3 linked regions of the Caldimonas thermodepolymerans genome follow. The protein of the gene in region 1 binds, or shares a complex with, the protein of each later gene. Links are inferred from orthologs where the notes say so. Each region holds a gene or a part of one and is shown in the gene's direction. Other genes may lie near its edges.

Region 1 (5,110 bases):
CGGTGCGGCCGGCACTGGAGACCGGGTTCGCGGGCTGGGTGTTCCGGCCGCTGGATGTCGAGGCGATGCGCGCGGCGGCGGCCTACCTGATCGGCGAGCACGACTTCTCGGCATTCCGCTCGTCGGAATGCCAGGCCAAGTCCCCGGTCAAGGTCCTGCGCGAGATCACGATCCGCCGGCAGGGGGCATACTGGCGGTTCGAGTTCGAGGCCTCGGCCTTCCTGCACCACATGGTGCGCAACCTGATGGGCTGCCTGGTGGCGGTGGGCGCCGGCAACCAGCGACCGGAATGGGTGCAGGAGGTGCTGGACAGCCGCGACCGTCGCCGGGCGGCGCCGACCTTCGCCCCGGATGGGCTGTATTTCGTCGGCCCGCGCTACGACCCCGCCTTTGGCCTGCCCGAAGTCAACGCTGCCCTGGACTGGCTACCCTGACCATGCGCACGTCTTCGCAACGTACACGGATCAAGATCTGCGGCCTCACCCGCGAGGCCGACATCGACGCCGCGGTGGAGGCCGGGGCCGATGCGGTCGGATTCGTCTTCTACGAACGCAGCCCGCGCCACGTGCGCCTCGAGCGCGCGGCCGAGCTGGCGCGCCGGCTGCCGCCGTTCGTCACGCCGGTGGGCCTGTTCGTCAACGCCACGCCGGAGCAGGTGCAGGCCGCCTGCACGGCGATCCCGCACCTGCTGCTGCAGTTCCACGGCGACGAGTCCCCGGCCGACTGCGAGCGCCACGGGCGCCCCTACCTGCGGGCGGCCCGGATGGCCCCGGGTTTCGATTTGCTAAACTTTGCCGCTCGGTTCGCCACCGCGTCCGCGCTGTTGCTGGACGCGCATGTCGAGGGTTATGGTGGCGGCGGAAAGGTATTCGATTGGTCACTCATACCACCAAGCGTGCCCTGTCCAGTCGTTTTGTCTGGTGGGTTGACGCCTGCAAACGTGACCGCTGGAATTCTTCAGGTGCGGCCCTGGGCCGTTGACGTGAGTTCCGGTGTGGAAAGCGCCAAGGGCATCAAGGATGCCGTGGCGATCCACCAGTTCTGCGAAGCCGTGCGCGAGGCCGATGCCCGCATCGCAGACGCCGCCGGGACCTGACTGGCACCCCTTTTCGACCTGAAGTCATGCATCCCTATCAGCAACCCGACGCCCGCGGGCATTTCGGGCCGTACGGCGGCTCGTTCGTCGCCGAAACCCTGGTCCACGCGCTGGACGAGCTCAAGGCGGCGTACGAGAAGTACCGCAACGATCCCGAGTTCATCGCCGAGTTCCGCAACGAGCTGGCGCACTACGTGGGCCGGCCGAGCCCGGTCTACCACGCCGCGCGCATGAGCCGCGAGCTGGGCGGCGCACAGATCTACCTCAAGCGCGAGGACCTCAACCACACCGGCGCGCACAAGGTCAACAACACCATCGGCCAGGCGCTGCTGGCGCGCCGCATGGGCAAGCCGCGCGTGATCGCCGAGACCGGCGCCGGCCAGCACGGGGTGGCCACCGCGACCATCTGCGCGCGCTACGGGCTGGAGTGCGTGGTCTACATGGGCAGCGAGGACGTCAAGCGCCAGTCGCCCAACGTCTACCGCATGCACCTGCTGGGCGCCAAGGTGGTGCCGGTCGAAAGCGGCTCGAAGACGCTGAAGGACGCGCTCAACGAGGCGCTGCGCGACTGGGTCACCAACGTCGAGAACACCTTCTACATCATCGGCACGGTGGCGGGCCCGCACCCGTACCCGATGATGGTGCGCGACTTCCAGAGCGTGATCGGCGAGGAATGCCTCACGCAGATGCCCGAGATGACCGGCCGCCAGCCGGATGCCGTGGTTGCCTGCGTGGGTGGCGGCAGCAACGCGATGGGCATCTTCTACCCCTACATCCCGCACGAGGGCACGCGCCTGATCGGCGTGGAGGCCGCAGGGCAGGGGCTCGACTCGGGCAGGCACGCGGCCAGCATCAGCCGTGGCTCGCCCGGCGTGCTGCACGGCAACCGCACCTACCTGCTGCAGGACGACGACGGCCAGATCCTGGAGACGCATTCGGTGTCGGCCGGGCTGGACTACCCGGGCGTCGGCCCCGAGCACGCCTGGCTCAAGGACACCGGCCGGGCCGAGTACGTCGGCATCACCGACGACGAGGCGCTGGCGGCGTTCCACTACCTGTGCCGCACCGAAGGCATCATCCCGGCGCTGGAGTCCAGCCATGCCGTGGCCCATGCCATGAAGCTGGCGAAGACCATGCGCAGCGACCAGTCCATCCTGGTGTGCCTGTCGGGCCGGGGCGACAAGGACATCGGTACCGTGGCCAGCCTGTCGGGCGTGGGCCTGCCCGAGGCGATGCCGGGCGGAGGTGCGCAATGAGCCGCATCGCGCAGACCTTTGCCCGCCTGCAGGCGGCCGGCCGCAAGGCGCTGATCCCGTACCTGACCGCCGGCGACCCGTTCCCGCAGCGGACCGTCGAGGTGATGCTCGCGCTGGCGCGCAACGGCGCCGACGTGATCGAGCTGGGCGTGCCGTTCTCCGATCCGATGGCCGACGGCCCGGTGATCCAGAAGGCCGCCGAGCGCGCGCTCGCGCAGGGCGTGGGGCTGGCCAAGGTGCTCGACGACGTGCGCGAGTTCCGCGCGCAGGACGACGCGACGCCGGTGGTGCTGATGGGCTACGCCAACCCGATCGAGCGCTACGACCAGCGCCACGGGCCGGGCGCCTTCGTGCGGGCCGCGCAGGCCGCGGGCGTGGACGGCGTGCTGGTGGTCGACTATCCGCCGGAAGAGTGCGAGGAGTTCGCCCGCGCGCTGGCCGGACACGGCCTGGATCCGATCTTCCTTCTCGCGCCGACCTCCACCGAACAGCGCATCCGCGAGGTGGGCCGCATTGCCAGCGGGTACGTTTACTATGTCTCCCTCAAGGGCGTGACGGGTGCCGGCCACCTCGACACCCGGGCCGTGGCGGAGATGGTGCCGCGCATCAAGGCGCACGTGAAAGTGCCGGTGGGCGTGGGCTTCGGCATCCGCGATGCCGACAGCGCCAGGGCCGTGGCCGCGGTGGCGGACGCGGTCGTGATCGGCTCGCGCCTGGTGCAATTGCTCGAAGAACAACCGCCCGAGCGCGTGGCGGACGCCGGGGGGCGCTTCATCGCGGAGATCCGCGCGGCCCTCGACACCCTGTGATAGGAGTTGACGCATGAGTTGGCTAGACAAACTGCTGCCGAACAAGATCCAGCAGACCGATCCCGCCGAACGCCGCTCGGTGCCCGAGGGCCTGTGGATCAAGTGCCCGTCGTGCGAATCGGTGCTCTACAAGACCGACCTGGAGCAGAACGCCTATGTCTGCCCCAAGTGCTCGCACCACCACCGCATCAGCGCGCGCGCGCGCCTGGACCAGTTCCTCGATCCGGAAGGGCGTTACGAGATCGGCCAGGAAGTGCTGCCGGTCGACGCGCTGAAGTTCAAGGACAGCAAGAAGTACCCCGACCGCCTGAAGGACGCGCTGGAAGCCACCGGCGAGACCGACGCGCTGGTGGTGATGGGCGGGGCGGTGCACAGCATCCCCGTGGTGGCGGCCTGCTTCGAGTTCGACTTCATGGGCGGCTCGATGGGCTCGGTGGTCGGCGAGCGCTTCGTGCGTGGCGTCGAGACCGCCCTCGAGCAGAAGACGCCGTTCATCTGCTTCACCGCCACGGGCGGCGCGCGCATGCAGGAAGGGCTGCTGAGCCTGATGCAGATGGCCAAGACCAACGCGGCGCTGACGCGCCTGGCCAAGGCCAAGCTGCCCTACATCAGCGTGCTGACCGACCCGACCATGGGCGGCGTGTCGGCCAGCTTCGCCTTCATGGGCGACATCGTGATCGCCGAGCCCAAGGCGCTGATCGGCTTTGCCGGCCCGCGCGTGATCGAGAACACCGTGCGCGAGAAGCTGCCCGAAGGCTTCCAGCGTGCGGAGTTCCTGCTGCAGAAGGGGGCGCTCGACATGATCGTCGACCGCCGCGAGCTGCGCCAGACCGTGGCGCGCGCGCTGGCGATGCTGCAGCGCCAGCCGGCCGACGCGGTCGCCTGATCGCGGGTCTTCCTGCACCGCAAAGGGCCGGCTCGATGCCGGCCCTTCTCGTTGGGCGCCGGCGTTGCCGGCGCGGCTGCTCTACCATCCCCCATCATGCCGCTGTCATCCTCATCCCCGCCTGTGACGCTGGAGGCCTGGCTGGCCCATTGCGAGCGCCTGCATCCCTCGACCATCGACCTCACGCTCGAGCGCGTGCAGGCGGTGGCGCAGCGCCTGCCGCTGCGCTTCGGCGGCCCGGTGTTCACGGTGGCCGGCACCAACGGCAAGGGCTCGACCTGCGCGATGCTGGAAGCCGTCCTGATCGCCGCGGGCTACCGCGTCGGCGTCTACACCTCGCCGCACCTGGTGCATTTCGAGGAGCGCTGCCGCATCGACGGCCAGCCGGTGCAGGCGCAGGACCTGCTGCCGCACTTCGAGGCGGTGGAGCAGGCGCGGCAGGGCGCGGCGCTGACCTACTTCGAGTTCACGACGCTGGCGATCCTGAGCCTGCTGGCCGCGCGCGCCCTCGACGCCGTGGTGCTGGAAGTCGGCCTGGGCGGCCGGCTCGACGCGGTCAACGCGGTGGACACCGACTGCGCCATCATCACCAGCATCGACCTGGACCACATGGACTTCCTGGGGCCGGACCGCGAGGCGATCGGGCGCGAGAAGGCCGGCATCATGCGTCCCGGGCGGCCGGTGGTGGTCAGCGACCCGGTGCCGCCCGAGAGCGTCGTGCGCCATGCCGAGGCCATCGGCGCCGACCTGTGGCGCTTCGGGCGCGACTTCAACTACGCCGGCCAGCAAAGCGGCACCGGCACCTGGCAGCAGTGGTCCTGGGCCGGGCGCCAGAAGCGCTACACGGGGCTGGCCTATCCGGCGCTGCGCGGTACCAACCAGCTGCTCAACGCCTCGGGCGTGCTGGCCGCGCTGGAGGCGGTGCGCGACCGCCTGCCGGTGACGGCGCAGGCGGTGCGCAACGGCCTGGCGGTGGTGGAGCTGCCGGGGCGCTTCCAGATCGTGCCCGGGCAGCCGACGCTGGTGCTGGACGTGGCGCACAACCCGCACGCCGTCGCGGCGC
Region 2 (5,108 bases), 280 kb from region 1 along the record:
CGCCGACCCACGAGCCGCGCGCGACCGAGTACGTGCCGCAGATGGTGCGCATGATCGAGCAGCTCGAAGACAGGGGCCTGGCCTATCGCACGCCGCACGGCGACGTGAACTTCGCGGTGCGGCGTTTCCCCGGTTACGGCAAGCTGTCGGGCAAGTCGCTCGACCAGCTGCGCGCGGGCGAGCGTGTCGCGGTATCCGGGGACAAGGAAGACCCGCTCGACTTCGTGCTGTGGAAGGCGGCCAAGGACACCGAACCCGACGATGCAAAATGGGATGCGCCGTTCGGCCGCGGGCGTCCGGGCTGGCACATCGAGTGCTCCGCGATGAGCTGCGCGCTGCTGGGCGAGCATTTCGACATCCACGGTGGCGGCATGGACCTGCAGTTCCCGCACCACGAGAACGAGATCGCGCAAAGCGAAGGCGCGACGGGCAAGCCGTTCGTCAACGTGTGGATGCACAACGGCTTCGTCAACGTCGACAACGAGAAGATGTCGAAGTCGCTCGGCAACTTCTTCACCATCCGCGACGTGCTCAAGAGCTACGACGGGCAGACGCTGCGCTTCTTCATGCTGCGCACGCACTACCGCAGCCAGTTCAACTACAGCGATGCGCACCTCGAGGACGCGCGCCATGCCCTGCGTCGCCTGTACACGGCGCTGGACGCGGTGCCGCCCGCCGAGGTGAGCATCGACTGGAACGAGCCGCACGCGGCGCGTTTCCGCGCGGCGATGAACGACGACTTCAACACCGCCGAGGCGGTGGCGGTGCTGTTCGAGCTGGCCACGGAAGTGAACCGCACGCGCTCGGCCGCGCTGGCCGGCCTGCTGAAGGCGCTGGGTGGCACGCTGGGCATTCTCCAGGGCTCGCCGCGCGAGTACCTGCAGGGCGGACACACCGGCGGGCTGGACGAAGCGGCGATCCAGGCGCAGATCGAGGCCCGCGCGGCGGCGAAGAAGGCCAAGAACTACGCCGAGGCCGACCGCATCCGCGCCGCGCTGGCCGAGCAGGGCATCGTGCTGCAGGACACGCCGCAGGGCACCACCTGGGTGCGGGCCTGAGGGCGGCGCATGGCGATGTCCAAGGTCGTCACGCCCGACTACTGGGACGAGGCGTGCAAGCATCTGTCGCGGCGCGACCGCGTGATGCGCAAGCTGATCCCGCGCTTCGGCGAGGCCCGGCTGCAAAGCCGCGGCGACGCCTTCACGACGCTGGCGCGCTCCATCGTGGGGCAGCAGATCTCGGTCAAGGCGGCGCAGGCGGTCTGGGACCGCTTCGCGGCGCTGCTGAGCGGGCCGTCCAACCGGATCTCGCCGGCCGAGGTGCTGCAGCTGCCCGTCGAGGCGCTGCGCACGGCCGGGCTGTCCGCGCGCAAGGTGGAGTACCTGCGTGACCTGGCCAGCCACTTCCACAGTGGCGCGGTGCACGTCAAGGAATGGGCGGCGATGGAGGACGAAGCCATCATCGAGGAACTGGTGGCCATCCGCGGCATCGGCCGCTGGACGGCCGAGATGTTCCTCATCTTCCACCTGATGCGCCCGAACGTGCTGCCGCTGGACGACCTCGGCCTGCTCAAGGGCATCAGCATCAACTACTTCAGCGGCGAGCCGGTGTCGCGGGCGGAAGCCCGGGAAGTGGGCGAGGCCTGGGCCCCGTTTCGCTCGGTGGCCACGTGGTACATTTGGCGCAGCCTCGACCCCCTGCCGGTGGAATACTGACCACCATACAACCATAAGAAGCGCGAGGCGCCTCGTTCACAGATGGATGACTTGGGATGAGTAAACGACACTTTCTCGAGTTCGAGCAGCCCATTGCCGAGCTTGAAACCAAGATCGACGAGCTGCGCTACGTCCAGACCGAGTCGGCCGTCGACATCTCCGAAGAGATCGACCGGCTCAGCAAGAAGAGCCTGCAGCTGACCAAGGACATCTACGCCAACCTGTCCCCCTGGCAGGTCACGCAGATTGCACGGCACCCGCAGCGGCCGTACACGCTGGACTACATCAACGAGATCTTCACCGAGTTCCAGGAACTGCACGGCGACCGCCATTTTGCCGACGACCAGTCCATCGTCGGCGGCCTGGCGCGCTTCAACGGGCAGGCCTGCATGGTGATCGGCCACCAGAAGGGCCGCGACACCAAGGAGCGCGCCGCGCGCAACTTCGGCATGTCGCGTCCCGAGGGCTACCGCAAGGCGCTGCGCCTGATGAAGCTGGCCGAGAAGTTCGGCCTGCCGGTGTTCACCTTCGTCGACACGCCAGGCGCGTACCCGGGCATCGGCGCCGAGGAGCGCGGCCAGTCCGAGGCGATCGGCCGCAACATCTTCGAGATGGCGCAGCTGGAAGTGCCCATCATCGCGACCATCATCGGCGAGGGCGGCTCCGGCGGCGCGCTGGCGATCAGCGTCGGTGACCAGGTGCTGATGCTGCAGTACTCGGTGTACTCGGTGATCTCGCCGGAAGGTTGCGCCTCCATCCTCTGGAAGACCGCCGACCGTGCCGCCGAAGCGGCCGATGCACTGGGCATCACGGCGCACCGCCTGAAGGCGCTGGGCCTGATCGACAAGATCGTCAATGAACCGGTCGGCGGTGCACACCGCGATCCGAAGCAGATGGCGGCCTACCTGAAGCGTGCGCTCAACGATGCGCTGCGCCAGGTCAGCGACCTCAAGCCCAAGGAGCTGCTGCAGCGCCGCTACGAGCGCCTGCAGAGCTACGGGCGCTTCATCGACACCAAAGAGCGCTGATGAACGCGCGGCTGTCGGCCGATCGCCCGTGCGTGGCGGTGGCCTACAGCGGCGGGCGCGATTCCAGCGCCTTGCTCCATGCCACGCTCAGGGCCGCACGGGACGCAGGCGTCCAGGTGCTGGCCCTGCATGTCCATCATGGCCTGCAGCCGCAGGCCGACGCGTGGCTGGACCATTGCGAGCGGCAGTGCGCCGCCTGGCGGCGCCGGGGCTGGCCGGTCACCTTCGTCAGCCGGCGGCTGGACCTTCGACCCGGCAAGGGAGAGAGCATCGAGGCGGTCGCGCGCGACGCGCGCTATGCCGCGCTGCGCGAGATGGCCTTGTCGCATGGTGCGAACACGGTGCTGCTGGCCCACCACCGCCAGGACCAGGCCGAGACCTTCCTGTTGCAGGCGCTGCGCGGCGCGGGTGTGGCCGGGCTGGCCGGCATGCCGGTGGCGGTCGAGCGCGACGGCGTGGCCTGGGTGCGCCCGTGGCTCGCCCAGCCGCGCGCAGCGATCGAGGCCTACGTGCGGCGCTATCGCCTGCGCTACGTCGATGACGACAGCAATGCCGACGCCCGCTATGCCCGCAACCGCCTGCGCCTGCAGGTGTGGCCGGCCCTGACGCAGGCCTTCGGGCAGGCCGAGGCCGCGCTGGCCGATGCCGCCGCCTGGGCGCGCGAGGCGGCCGCCTGCCTGGACGAACTGGCCGCGCAGGACCTGGCCGTCGTGGCGACGCCGCAGGGCCTGCAGCTGCAGCCCTGGCAGGCGCTCGGTGCCGCACGCGCGCGCAACGCCTTGCGGGCTTGGTACCGCGCACAGGCCGGCGAGCCCTTGCCCGCCAGCTGGGTGGACCGCCTGTGGGACGAGCTGCCGTGCGTGCGCACCGGCCAGTGGCCGCTGCCGCAGGGCGTGCTGCGCAGCTACCGCGGGGTGCTGCGCTGGCAGCCGGCGGTCGCCGCGGCGCCGGCGGGCGCACCGATGCCGGAGACCTTGCTGCAGGTGCGCCGCGCCGGCCGCTACGAACTGCCGGGCTGGGGCGGCGTGCTGCACGTGGAGCGCTGCGATGGCTGCGGCGGCGTGCCGCTGGCGCTGCTGGAGGCGCTGCGCCTCGTGCCGCGCCAGGGCGGCGAGCGGTTCCAGGCCGGGGCAGGGCGGCCGCCGCGCAGCCTGAAGAAGCAGTTCCAGCAGGCCGGCGTGCCTGGCTGGGCGCGCCAGGGGCCGCTGCTGTACGCGGGCGATGCCCTGGTGTTCGTGCCGGGGCTGGGCCTGGATGCGCGCGCCGTGGCCATGCCCGGCCGCTCACGCGTGACGCTGCGCTGGGAGCCGCTGGCTCCGGCCTGAAGGCCCCCGCGTCCGGGTTGCTGCGCTGCAACAGGATACAATCGCCGTTTCGTTCGCGACGCGGCGCGAATCCTGACTTCCGACCTCCCGCGCACCCAACTCCCAGTACCGGACTTCGATGGCACTGATCGTTCACAAGTACGGCGGCACCTCGATGGGCTCGACCGAGCGCATCCGCAACGTCGCCAAGCGCGTCGCCAAATGGGCACGGGCCGGCCACCAGATGGTGGTGGTGCCGTCGGCCATGAGCGGCGAAACCAACCGGCTGCTTGCCCTGGCCAAGGAACTTGCGCCGTCCACGCAGACCACCGCATACGCCCGCGAGCTGGACATGATCGCCGCCACCGGCGAGCAGGTCTCGGTGGGGCTGCTGTCGATCGCGCTGCAGGCCGAAGGGCTGCAGGCGGTGAGCTACACCGGCTGGCAGGTGCCCATCAAGACCGACTCCGCCTACACCAAGGCGCGCATCCAGAGCATCGATGACGCCCGCGTGCGCGCCGACCTGGACGCCGGAAAGATCGTCATCATCACCGGCTTCCAGGGCATCGACGACGATGGCAACATCACCACGCTGGGCCGCGGCGGTTCCGACACTTCGGCCGTCGCGGTGGCCGCGGCGATGAAGGCCGACGAGTGCCTGATCTACACCGACGTCGACGGCGTCTACACCACCGACCCGCGCATCGTGCCCGAGGCGCGTCGCCTGCGCACCATCAGCTTCGAGGAAATGCTGGAGATGGCCAGCCTCGGCTCCAAGGTGCTGCAGATCCGGTCGGTCGAGTTCGCCGGCAAGTACCGCGTGCCGCTGCGTGTGCTGTCGAGCTTCACGCCGTGGGACATCCCGATCGAGGAAGAAGCCAGGTCGGGAACGCTGATCACCTTTGAGGAAGACGAGAACATGGAACAAGCCGTTGTGTCGGGCATCGCCTTCAACCGCGACGAAGCCAAGATCACCGTGATCGGTGTGCCGGACCGCCCGGGCATCGCGTACCAGATCCTCGGTGCGGTGGCCGACGCGAACATCGACGTCGACGTGATCC
Region 3 (4,944 bases), 570 kb from region 1 along the record:
AGCAGGTGGGTCGGCCGGGTCCGCCGCGCCGCCTCCTACAATGCCCCGTGCCGCATTTGCCCCGTCCGTGATCCGCCATGTCCGCCCCCCTGTCCCCCCTGGCCGCCGAAATCGCCGCCACCGCCGCCCGGCTGATCGTCGAGGAGGGCATGGAGTACGGTCCGGCCAAGCGCAAGGCCGCCAAGCTGCTCGCCAAGCGCACGCTGGCGCCGGTGGACCTACCCGACAATGACGCGGTCGAGGCGGAAGTGCGTGCCTACATCGACATCTTCTGCGCCGACACCCAGCCGGCCGAGCTGGCCGCCCTGCGGGCCGTCGCGCTGCGCTGGATGGAGCGGCTGGCCGAGTTCCGCCCGCACCTGACCGGCGCGGTGTGGAACGGCACCGCCACCCGGCTCAACGACGTGTGGATCAACCTGTTCTGCGACGACTCCAAGTCCGCCGAGATCCGCCTGATCGACCGGCGCGTGGACTACGACGTCGGCACCGTCCAGGGCTTCCGCGGGGCGCCGGTGGACGTGCTGACGCTGACCGACCGCAGCCCGGAGCTGGGCCAGCCCGTCTCCGTGCACCTGGTGATCTACGACCATGACGACCTGCGCGGTGCGCTCAAGCCGGACGCACGCGGGCGCACCGAACGAGGCAGCCTGGACGCCGTGCGCGCGCTGCTGGAGGGCACGCCATGAACCGCCGTCAATGGGCCGTGGCCGCCGTGGCCGGCCTGGCTGCCGCCGCGGGCGGCGCCGGGCTGGCCTGGTGGCGCCGGCCGGCACCGGCTGACGCGGCCGACACTGCCGCGCTGTGGTCGCTGCGCTTCGACACCCCGGACGGGCGGACGCTGGAGATGCAGGCGCTGCGCGGCCGGCCGCTGGTCGTGAACTTCTGGGCGACCTGGTGTGCCCCCTGCGTGCGCGAGATGCCCGAGCTGGATCGCTTCCACCAACGCTTCGGGCCGCAGGGCTGGCAGGTGGTCGGCATCGCGATCGACCAGCAAGCCCCAGTGCAGGAGTTCCTGCGCAAGGTGCCGGTGGCGTTCCCGATCGCGTTGGGAGGCTACGCCGGCATGGAGCTGGTGCGCGCGCTCGGCAACCCGCAGGGCGGGCTGCCGTTCACCGTCGTGCTGGGACGCGACGGTACGGTGCGGCACCGCAAGCTGGGCGAAACCAGTTTTGCCGAGCTGTCCGGCTGGGCAGATGCAACAACTATGTGACCGGCGCGGTCTGTGAAAACAATTTCTCGACATTTGCGCCGATTTGCGCGTAAAGTCACGGCTTCTTTACTGACGGCCGTCCCGACGACCCGCCGCTGATGTCCATCCTCGTTCTGCATGGTCCCAACCTGAACCTGCTCGGCACCCGCGAGCCGCAGGTCTACGGGTCGACCACTTTGAGCCAGATCGACGCAGAACTGGTCAAGTTCGCCGCAGATCGAGGCATTGAACTGAGAACCTTCCAAAGCAACCATGAAGGGGCGCTGGTCGACCGCATCCACCAGGCGCGCGATGACGGCACCCGCTTCATCATCATCAACCCGGCGGCCTACACCCACACCAGCGTGGCGCTGCGCGACGCGCTGGCCGGCGTGGCCATCCCCTTCGTCGAAGTGCACCTGTCCAATGTGCACCGGCGCGAACCCTTCCGGCAGCACTCCTATTTCTCGGACCTCGCCGAAGGGGTGATCTGCGGTCTCGGCGCCACCGGCTACCGCCTGGCCCTCGAGTACGCGCTGGAACGTCTCGCACCCGCGGCCTGACGCTTCCCCCGCTCCACTCACCCACGGCGATTGACGACAGATCGAGGCTCACTGGTGCGCGAACGCCGCTGATCACGACAAAAAAGGAAAGTTGGAGAGCGAAATGGATCTACGCAAGCTCAAGACCCTCATCGACCTGGTGTCGGAGTCGAACATCTCCGAGCTGGAGATCACCGAAGCCGACGGCAAGGTGCGCATCGTCAAGTCCGACGGCCACACCGCCGCCTCGGCCGCGCCGGTCGTGATGGCCCCGGTCGCCGCGCCGGTGGCGGCGCCGGTCGTCACCGCCCCGGCCCCCGCGCCGGCAGCCGCCGCTCCCGCGGCGCCGGCCGCGCCCGAGGTCAAGGGTCACGTGGTCAAGTCGCCGATGGTCGGCACCTTCTATCGCGCCTCCAGCCCGGGCGCCAAGCCCTTCGTCGAGCTGGGCCAGCAGGTCAAGGAAGGCGACCCGCTGTGCATCATCGAGGCGATGAAGATCATGAACGAGATCGAGGCCGACAAGTCCGGCACGGTCACCCAGATCCTGTGCGAGAACGGGCAGGCCGTCGAATACGGCCAGCCGCTGTTCGTGATCGAGTGAGCCGGCGGGGGCCACCCGCCCCTGCCTCCTGCCTGATCGCACGGGCGATCAGCCACCCAGCCAGCTTGGCCCAGCGGCACCACGCCGTGCCGGGAACGCCCCGGCCCCCGACGAGCCTGCCGCGGAGATCACGATGTTCAAGAAGATACTGATTGCCAACCGCGGAGAGATCGCCCTCCGCATCCAGCGCGCCTGCCGCGAGATGGGCATCAAGTCGGTCGTCGTCTATTCCGAAGCCGACCGCGATGCCAAGTACGTGAAGCTCGCCGACGAGGCGGTGTGCATCGGCCCGGCCGCCTCGGCCCAGAGCTATCTCAGCATGCCGGCCATCATCTCGGCCGCCGAGGTGACCGACGCCGAGGCCATCCACCCGGGCTACGGCTTCCTGTCCGAGAACGCCGACTTCGCCGAGCGCGTCGAGCAAAGCGGCTTCACCTTCATCGGCCCCACGCCCGAGTGCATCCGCCTGATGGGCGACAAGGTTTCGGCCAAGGCCGCGATGATCAAGGCCGGCGTGCCCTGCGTGCCCGGCTCCGACGGCGCGCTGCCCGAGGACCCGAAGGAGATCATCAAGATCGCCCGATCGATCGGCTACCCGGTCATCATCAAGGCCGCGGGCGGCGGTGGCGGGCGCGGCATGCGCGTCGTGCACACCGAGGCCGCCCTCATCCATGCCGTGCAGACCACCCGCACCGAGGCGGGCGCCGCCTTCGGCAACCCGGCGGTCTACATGGAGAAGTTCCTCGAGAACCCGCGCCACATCGAGATCCAGGTGCTGGCCGACCAGCACCGCAACGCGGTGTACCTGGGCGAGCGCGACTGCTCGATGCAGCGCCGCCACCAGAAGATCATCGAGGAAGCACCGGCGCCGGGCATCCCGCGCCGCATCATCGACAAGATCGGCGCACGCTGCGCCGAGGCCTGCCGCAAGATCGGCTACCGCGGCGCCGGCACCTTCGAGTTCCTGTACGAGAACGGCGAGTTCTACTTCATCGAGATGAACACCCGGGTGCAGGTCGAGCACCCGGTGACCGAACTCGTCACCGGCATCGACATCGTGCAGATGCAGATCCGGGTGGCCGCCGGCGAGAAGCTGCCGTTCTCGCAGCGCCACATCGAGATGCGCGGCCACGCGATCGAGTGCCGCATCAACGCCGAGGACCCGTACAGGTTCACGCCCTCGCCCGGCCGCATCACGATGTGGCACGCGCCCGGCGGCCCCGGCGTGCGCGTCGATTCGCACATCTACACCAACTACTTCGTGCCGCCCAACTATGATTCGATGATCGGCAAGATCATCGTGCATGGCGACACCCGCGAGCAGGCGCTGGCACGCATGCGCATCGCGCTGTCGGAAACGGTGGTCGAAGGCATCCAGACCAACATCCCGCTGCACCGCGAGCTGCTGGCCGATGCCAAGTTCATCGAGGGCGGCACCAGCATCCACTACCTGGAAAGCTGGATGAGCGAGCGCAAGCGGTGACGCCGTCCCCGTCCCCGCGACGACCAGGCGCTGGCGCCGACGCAGGAGAAACGCGATGATCGAATTGCTGCTGCTGGCCGGCGAGGACCTGGTCGACACCGTCTCGGACGCGCTGATGGAACTCGACGCGCTGTCGGTCTCGGTGGAGGACGCCGACGCCGGCACCGAGGCCGAGCAGGCGCTGTTCGGCGAGCCGGGCCTGCCGCCACCCAAGGGCGGCTGGGGCCGCTCGACGCTGCGCGCCCTGTTCCCCACCGAGGAAGCCGCCACCGAGGCGGCCACGCTGCTGCTGGCCCAGCCCTGGGCCAGCGAGGTGCACGTGGTCGCGATGCAGCCGGTGCCGGACCAGGACTGGGTGCGACTGACGCAGTCGCAGTTCCATCCGGTCGAGATCACGCCCGAGTTCTGGATCGTGCCGACCTGGCACGAGCCGCCGGCGCAGGCGCGCCGCGTGATCCGGCTCGACCCGGGACTGGCCTTCGGCACCGGGACCCACCCCACCACGCGCATGTGCCTGCGCTGGATCGCGCAGCAGGCCCCGGCGCTCGCGCCCAGCTGGCAGCGCGTGCTGGACTACGGCTGCGGCTCGGGCATCCTGGCGATCGGCGCGGCGCTGCATGGCGCGCAGGCGATCGACGCGGTGGACATCGACCCGGCGGCGATCGAATCGACGCAGGCCAACGCCCAGGCCAACGGCGTGACGCTGCGTGCCGGACCGCCCGAGCTCGCGCAGGGACGGTACCCGCTGGTGCTCGCCAACATCCTGGCCACGCCGCTCAAGCTGCTGGCGCCGCTGCTGTGCGGCCATGTCGCCCCGGGCGGCCACCTGGTGCTGGCCGGCATCCTCGAGCGCCAGGCCGACGAGCTCGCCGAGGCCTACGCCCCGTGGTGCCGGCTCGAGGTCAGCGACCAGGAGGATGGCTGGATCCTCATGACGGGCCGCCCCGGCACACCGGCCTGAGGGGACGGCAAGCCGCCGTCCCGATGGCATCATTCGCGCCATGAGTCTTGCCACCCGCTGCCCGGCCTGCCACACCACCTTCCGCGTCGTCCAGGACCAGCTGAAGGTCTCCGAAGGCTGGGTCCGCTGCGGGCGCTGCAACGAAGTCTTCAACGCGATCGAGGGACT

The links. The genes of interacting proteins can lie anywhere in the genome.
Region 2: the proteins of accD (region 1) and IS481_RS10415 are in contact, whole or in part, in a solved structure (PDB 8UXZ), measured with the Escherichia coli proteins. The link is inferred for Caldimonas thermodepolymerans from one-to-one orthologs.
Region 3: the proteins of accD (region 1) and accB are in contact, whole or in part, in a solved structure (PDB 8UXZ), measured with the Escherichia coli proteins. The link is inferred for Caldimonas thermodepolymerans from one-to-one orthologs.

What each region holds. Positions count from the first base shown.
Region 1 is NZ_CP064338.1:2,510,637-2,515,746, reverse strand. What follows is about bases 2,143-5,110. They hold accD (acetyl-CoA carboxylase, carboxyltransferase subunit beta), read left to right. Parts: upstream 2,143-3,174; coding sequence 3,175-4,047; downstream 4,048-5,110. Other genes in these bases: folC (bifunctional tetrahydrofolate synthase/dihydrofolate synthase), read left to right, coding at 4,144-5,110; trpA (tryptophan synthase subunit alpha), read left to right, coding at 2,349-3,161; trpB (tryptophan synthase subunit beta), read left to right, coding at 2,143-2,352. Outside these bases: tRNA pseudouridine(38-40) synthase TruA, read left to right, coding at 1-434; IS481_RS11780 (phosphoribosylanthranilate isomerase), read left to right, coding at 437-1,096; more of trpB, read left to right, coding at 1,123-2,142.
Region 2 is NZ_CP064338.1:2,226,453-2,231,560, reverse strand. The notes cover bases 792-3,757. They hold IS481_RS10415 (acetyl-CoA carboxylase carboxyltransferase subunit alpha), read left to right. Parts: upstream 792-1,771; coding sequence 1,772-2,743; downstream 2,744-3,757. Other genes in these bases: tilS (tRNA lysidine(34) synthetase TilS), read left to right, coding at 2,743-3,757; IS481_RS10420 (DNA-3-methyladenine glycosylase family protein), read left to right, coding at 1,074-1,715; cysS (cysteine--tRNA ligase), read left to right, coding at 792-1,058. In the rest of the region: more of cysS, read left to right, coding at 1-791; more of tilS, read left to right, coding at 3,758-4,068; IS481_RS10405 (aspartate kinase), read left to right, coding at 4,187-5,108. UniProt on the Escherichia coli protein: Component of the acetyl coenzyme A carboxylase (ACC) complex. First, biotin carboxylase catalyzes the carboxylation of biotin on its carrier protein (BCCP) and then the CO(2) group is transferred by the carboxyltransferase to acetyl-CoA to form malonyl-CoA.
Region 3 is NZ_CP064338.1:3,081,745-3,086,688, forward strand. The notes cover bases 792-3,593. They hold accB (acetyl-CoA carboxylase biotin carboxyl carrier protein), read left to right. Parts: upstream 792-1,855; coding sequence 1,856-2,332; downstream 2,333-3,593. Other genes in these bases: IS481_RS14510 (TlpA disulfide reductase family protein), read left to right, coding at 792-1,210; aroQ (type II 3-dehydroquinate dehydratase), read left to right, coding at 1,306-1,752; accC (acetyl-CoA carboxylase biotin carboxylase subunit), read left to right, coding at 2,466-3,593. Outside these bases: IS481_RS14505 (hypothetical protein), read left to right, coding at 78-686; more of IS481_RS14510, read left to right, coding at 683-791; more of accC, read left to right, coding at 3,594-3,815; prmA (50S ribosomal protein L11 methyltransferase), read left to right, coding at 3,871-4,776; IS481_RS18540 (zinc-ribbon and DUF3426 domain-containing protein), read left to right, coding at 4,817-4,944. UniProt on the Escherichia coli protein: This protein is a component of the acetyl coenzyme A carboxylase complex; first, biotin carboxylase catalyzes the carboxylation of the carrier protein and then the transcarboxylase transfers the carboxyl group to form malonyl-CoA.